Regions from separate parts of the Thermoclostridium stercorarium subsp. stercorarium DSM 8532 genome, predicted to be linked through region 1. Evidence: predicted binding sites of a transcription regulator. Region 1 holds the regulator's gene; the other holds the start of a gene.
The links. Region 1 encodes CtsR, which represses protease genes until heat stress. Its sites were predicted from a motif close to AAGGTCAANNAAGGTCAAAT; they were not measured.

Region 1 (3,423 bases):
ACAGCAGATTAATACCAATCGTCTGATTACGGGAGATATAGGAGCGGTCGCAAAACTGACGGTCACAGGAACCAATGACACTTTGTGTACGAAGGAAAAGCCCGTGATATTGCCCGAAATCGTATTCCCGACCCCGATGCTTTCGATGGCGGTGAAGCCGAAAACGAAGGGCGACGAAGAAAAAATCAGTGCCGGTCTTACACGTCTTATGGAAGAGGATCCTACGTTCAGGGTTGAGCAAAATCAGGAAACAAAACAAACTATCATTTCAGGTATAGGCGATCAGCATCTCGATTTAATCTTAAGCAAGCTGAAAACCAAATTCAAAGTTGAGGTTGATCTTGTCAAACCCAAGATAGCATATCGCGAAACCATCCGAAAGAAAGTCAAAGTTGAAGGCAAGCACAAGAAACAGACCGGAGGCCACGGCCAGTATGCAGACGTGTGGATTGAATTTGAACCCGGTCCGACCGAAGATTTGGTGTTTGAAGAAAAAATATTCGGAGGTGCCGTGCCGAAACAATTCTTCCCCGCTGTGGAAAAAGGGCTGAGAGAAAGCATGCAGAAAGGCGTGCTTGCAGGTTACCCCGTTGTAAACTTAAAAGCAACGCTGGTTGACGGCAAGTACCACCCTGTGGATTCATCTGAAATGGCTTTTAAAATTGCAGCAAACCTTGCGTATAAGGAAGGACTCCCCCAGGCAGATCCTGTACTTCTGGAACCCATTTCCCATGTTGAGGTTATAGTCCCCGACGCTTATATGGGTGATGTAATAGGGGATTTAAACAAGCGCAGAGGGCGTATCCTCGGTATGAACCCGTATCATGGGGGCATGCAACTTGTTATAGCTGAAGTACCCGAGGCCGAAATGTTTGGATATGCTACAGATTTGAGATCCATAACTCAGGACAGAGGTACGTTTACAATGAGGTTTGAAAGGTATGAGGAAGTTCCCGCCAATGTGGCCGAAAAGATTATTGAAGAGGCCAAAAAGGAAAGGGAAGCCGAGGGATAAATATAACTTTATACAGAGAAAGGATACAAAAAGTTGCAAAAAAGAGCTGTGGCAGTTTGTATGCCGCGGCTCTTTTTGCAGTCTGACAATAATGAAGAATGCGGAATACCGCTTATTCCGGATCAGCGGTTAAGTAATGGTTGTGCCAGGGTGCCTGAAAGAACGGATCCGGTGGTGACGGAGTCATGTACGCTACACAAACCCTTGAAATAATAGATCTGATAAAGTATAATAATAGTCAGAGAAAGTCAAAGATTATAAAGTGGGTGATGTTATGGCGCGATTAAGTGATTTAATAGAAGATTTTATAAAAGAAATGATGGATGCGATGGACGGTGTTGTGGAGATTCAGAGAAATGAGCTTGCAAGCCGTTTTAATTGCGTTCCTTCACAGATAAATTATGTCATATCCACCCGTTTTACTGCCGATAAAGGATATTATGTCGAAAGCAGGAGGGGCGGTGGAGGGTATATCACGATAAGAAGGCTGAATACCGACTCTGCAAGGGACTACCTTATGCATATCATACCTTCGATAGGTGATAAACTCACCCAGCATACCTGTGAAATATTTATTAAGAATTTTGTGGATTATGAGATAATAAACGAGCAGGAGGCAAAACTGATGAAGGCCGCCACGTCCGACAAGGCATTGGCCGGTGTTTCTCCTGAATTAAGGGACGAGGTGAGAACAAATATTCTGAAAAATATGCTAATGGCTTTGGTAATATAATGTAAGGAAACGGTTTTATGGTACATTGACCATGGAATGGGTAAAATATAGTGAGTGGATTGAATGCGAAGGGAGGGTTCGGGTGATGTTGTGCCAGCTTTGCAAAATGAGAGAAGCGACGGTACACTTTACCAGAATAGTAAACCAGCAAAAAGTGGAAATGTACCTGTGCGAACAATGCGCAAGAGAAAACAGCGATCTTAAGATAAACATCAATAAACTGTTTTCGGCAATGCTGGGATTAGATGAACCTGAGATTGAAGACGCACCGTTTACCACGCTCAGATGCGGCTTTTGCGGAATGACAATTGAGGAGTTTAACAGGACCGGACTGCTTGGATGCGCAAAATGCTATGATGTATTCCGCGACAGTATCCAGATCATGCTTAAGAGAATTCACGGCAACGTGAAGCATCATGGAAAAATACCGAAGAAAATATCCGGAAGAGTCAGGGATGAATATAATCTGCGCAGCCTGAAAGAAGAGCTTCAGAGATGCATAGAGAGGGAAGAATATGAGAAAGCCGCTCAGATCCGTGACAAGATAAAGGCTCTGGAGAACAACCTGCAGAAAAAAGAGGGGTGATAGCATGGATAAATGGTATATAGACAAGGGCCCTGATTCGGACGTGATTATAAGCAGCAGGGTAAGGCTGGCCAGGAATTTCAAAAAGTATCCCTTCCCGCACAAAACCACGCCCGAACAGCAGAGGCAGATTATAGAGGAAACCAAAAACGCCCTTTTCAGCGGAAACCGGACAATGAGCGAGAATTTCAGCTATATTGACTTTACAAATCTTGATTCCGTTGAAAAAGCTGTTCTTGTTGAAAAACATATTGTAAGCAAGGAACTTCTGGAGACCAACCGTATCTGCGGTGTTCTTCTGAGCAAGGACGAACGTATTTCAATAATGATTAACGAGGAGGATCATCTGCGAATTCAGTGCCTTGCCACAGGTCTGCAGCTTTCGGAAGCGTGGGAGACCTGTACCAACATTGACGATTTACTTTCTGAATCAATAGACTTTTCGTGGGACGAGAATATAGGTTATTTAACCAGCTGCCCGACCAATATCGGAACGGCTATAAGAGCATCGGTAATGATGCATCTGCCGGCGCTCACAATGACAGGGTATATAAAGCCTGTCCTTGAGGCTTTGGGAAAACTGGGAATGGCAGTAAGAGGCATGTACGGTGAAAACACCGAGGCTTCAGGCAACATGTTCCAGCTTTCGAACCAAATAACGCTTGGAAAAAGTGAGGAAGATATATTACTAAGTATTAAAAACATTACTTCGCAAATCATAGAACAGGAGAGATCTTTAAGACAGCATCTTCTTACTCAGAATAAATACCAGCTGGAGGACAAAATTTTCCGCTCTTACGGAATTCTTAAAAATTCCAGGATTATCAGCACCGACGAATGTTTAAGGCGACTTTCGGATCTCAGGCTGGGTGTTGATATGGGTATTATTGACGGTATCAGCATTGAAAACATTAACGAACTGATGCTTATGGTACAGCCGGGTAACCTTCAGAAGAGGGAAGGCAGAATTCTGGATGCGAATGAGCGGGACATAGTTCGTGCAAAGCTTGTAAGAGACATGTTGAACAAACAGAAAAATTACTGAGGTGATGGTATGATTTACGGAAGATTTACCCAGAGAGCCGCACA
Region 2 (3,423 bases), 1.1 Mb from region 1:
GGTATAACGGCGTCCGAACCGATTACGGTGATTTTCGAATTGTATATTTTACTGTTGAAAATGTTTTCCGCATATTCGCCTATACCGGTTTTAACGCCCGTCCCGATTACCGTTTTTTCCCCGATGATTGTGCAGTTTAGATATGACCCTTGTTTTACCGTACTGTTTGACATGATAATGCAGTTTTCAACGCAGGCATTTTCTTCAATCGTAACACCCGGGAAAATGACTGAGTTTATGACAGTGCCGTAAATCATGCACCCTTCTGCCACAATGGATCTGATGACATATCCTTTAGGGCCGATATAATGGGCGGGTTTTACCGGATTTGGGGTATAAATTCTCCAGTTGGGATCAAACAGGTTGAATTCCGGAACCCGGGTAACCAAATCCATGTTGGATTCATAATAGGACTGTATTGTTCCGACATCCCTCCAGTATCCCGAAAACGTATAAGCCCAAAGCCTTTTTCCTGTTTTAAGAAGCTTGGGTATCACATTTTTTCCGAAATCATGGCCGGAATTATTGTCATGATGGTCTTCAATAAGGCTTTCTTTCAGGACGTTTAGATTGAATATGTAAACGCCCATTGAAACAAGATTGCTTTTAGGTTCTTTCGGCTTTTCTTCAAAACCGTATATTTTGCCTTCATCGGTGGCAAGAATTACGCCATAGCGGTGTGCTTCCTCAATGGGGACCTGAATGGCGGATATTGTTACATCGGCATTGTTTTTTTTGTGAAAGTCAAGCATCATGGAATAATTCATTTTATAGACATGGTCTCCGGAAAGAATGATTACATATTTCGGATTTTGTTCTTCAATATAATGCATGTTCTGGTACACTGCGTCTGCCGTACCCGAATACCATTCTCCCTTAAGCTGTTTTGTAAAAGGTGACAGAATGGTAACGCCGCCGTTTAGTCTGTCCAGGTCCCAGGGCTTTCCGATTCCAATGTGGTGGGTAAGCTGCAACGGCCTGTACTGGGTCAGTACACCGACGGTGTCAATACCTGAATTAATGCAGTTGCTTAATGAAAAATCTATTATACGGTATTTGCCGCCATACATCACGGCAGGTTTGGCCGTCAGTTTTGTTAATATTCCGAGTCTGCTTCCTTGACCGCCCGCAAGAATAAGAGCAATAATTTCCTTACGCATTTTTTCCTCCCGGTTATGTTTTTATTTATTGGGGGATGTTAATAAAAATCTGTCTCATAAAATAGAATGCCCCTTTTTTGTAAAATTAAGAATGAGTCGTATCTCCAATTTTTTCTCGTTTATCTTCAAAAAATTTCAGAAAAAACAAAAACATTCCGGAAAATAAAATTAGCCGTTGATTTTACAGCGGGTTATTTATATAATTATAATAGTCAAAGAAAGTCAAAGTCGGAGGTTTCTCTATATGCAATATAAAGATTATTACAAAATCCTGGGGGTTGACAAAAACGCCACTCAGGAAGAGATAAAAAGGGCATACAGGAAACTTGCGAAAAAATACCACCCCGATTCCAACCCGGGCAATAAGGAAGCAGAAGAAAAATTCAAGGAAATCAATGAGGCTTATGAAGTTCTGGGGGATGAAGAGAAAAGAAAAAAATATGATCAGTTTGGAAGTATGTATTTCCAGAACGGAATGAATTTTGATCCGTCATGGTTTGGAAACTTCGAATTCAAAAAGAGTCATAACGGTTTCAGCGACTTTTTTAATATGTTTTTCGGCGATTACGGTATTAACCTGGATGATTTATTCGGCGGAAAATTCAGGGGCTTTAATACCGGTTTTTCAGGCACTCACGCCATGCGGGGAGAAGATGTTGAGGCAGAACTTTATATTACACCGGAAGAAGGCCTTGAGGGAGTTGAAAAAACGTTTACCGTCAGAACCGGTCATGGCGCAAAAACCCTGTCGGTGAAAATACCCAAGGGTATTCCCGAGGGCGGAAAAATAAAACTGGCGGGGCAGGGAAAACCGGGTATTGGCGGAGGACCAAACGGGGATTTGTACCTTGTTGTTAAATTCAGGGAAGGAAAGTATAAACTTGAAGGTAATAATCTTATTAAAAAGGCAGAAATCTACCCATGGACTGCGGCTCTTGGAGGAGAAATAAAAATTGAGGCACCTGACGGCATAATACAGGTAAAGATTCCCCCGGGGATTCAGACCGACCAGAAGATAAGGATACCAAAGCAGGGTTATGGCAGAACAAAAGAAACACGGGGAGATCTTTATATCCTGATAAAAATTGTAAATCCGAAATACCTTACCACCGAACAGCGAAGACTATATGAAAAGCTGAAAGCAACCGAAACCATTTAAATTTTTTATAACCATCTAAGTTACAGGTGGTTATTTATTTTAAGGTTTGAAAGGAGAGTACGCATGAAGTTTGAAAAATTCACCGAGAAAGCCCAGGAAGCAGTGGTGGAAGCTCAGCAACTGGCTCTCAAGCTCGATCACCAGCAGGTGGACGTGGAACACTTGCATATGGCGCTCCTTGAACAGGAGGATGGGCTTATACCGAAATTACTTGAAATAATCGGTGTCAATACGCAAAACATGAAACAGGATCTTCAGCAGGAACTGGACAGGCTGCCGAAGGTATACGGGACGAATGTGGAGCAGGTTTATGCCACAAGGCGTTTTAACCAGGTATTGCTTAAAGCCGAGGACGAAGCCAAAAGGTTTAAAGACGAATATGTCAGTGTTGAACATATATATCTTGTAATAATAAATGAAAAGAATACGCCATCAAGCAGGATTCTGGCAAAATACGGAGTTGACAGGGAAAAACTTCTTTCAGCCCTGTCCAGGGTAAGGGGAAATGAAAGAGTGACGAGCAAAAATCCGGAAGAAGGCTATCAGGCTTTGCAGAAATACGGCAGAGATCTGGTTGAACTTGCACGGCAGGGAAAACTGGATCCCGTTATCGGACGGGATCAGGAAATCCGGAGAGTAATCAGGATTCTTTCGCGCAGAACGAAGAACAATCCTGTTCTGATCGGTGAGCCCGGAGTTGGCAAAACCGCCGTTGTTGAAGGGCTGGCCCAGAGGATTTTAAAAGGTGATGTTCCCGAGGGATTAAAAGACAAGACCATTTTCGCCCTTGATATGGGGGCGCTGATTGCCGGAGCAAAATTCCGTGGTGAATTCGAGGAAAGGTTGAAGGCGGTTCTTAATGAAATAGCCAAATCCGAAGGAAGGATCATTCTTTTTATTGACGAGCTGCATACAATAGTCGGCGCAGGCAGGACAGACGGGGCGCTGGATGCCGGAAACATCTTGAAACCCATGCTCGCAAGAGGGGAACTCCACTGTATCGGTGCAACAACCCTTGATGAGTACAGAAAGTATATAGAAAAAGATGCGGCGCTGGAAAGACGTTTCCAGCCTGTTCTTGTGGATCAGCCCACAGTTGAGGAT

Region 2: CST_RS09580 (DnaJ C-terminal domain-containing protein) is a predicted target of CtsR. The motif match lies at 1,369-1,388, and genes of this name have one in related genera.

Annotation. Positions count from the first base shown of each region.
Region 1 covers NC_020134.1:302,879-306,301, forward strand. Annotated here, with positions in the region: gene fusA (elongation factor G) at 1-1,015, shown strand, start outside; gene CST_RS01290 (CtsR family transcriptional regulator) at 1,290-1,748, shown strand; gene CST_RS01295 (UvrB/UvrC motif-containing protein) at 1,780-2,334, shown strand; gene CST_RS01300 (protein arginine kinase) at 2,339-3,379, shown strand; gene CST_RS01305 (ATP-dependent Clp protease ATP-binding subunit) at 3,389-3,423, shown strand, end outside.
Region 2 covers NC_020134.1:2,225,284-2,228,706, reverse strand. Annotated here, with positions in the region: gene CST_RS09590 (glucose-1-phosphate adenylyltransferase) at 1-1,160, opposite strand, end outside; gene CST_RS09580 (DnaJ C-terminal domain-containing protein) at 1,405-2,319, shown strand; gene clpB (ATP-dependent chaperone ClpB) at 2,383-3,423, shown strand, end outside.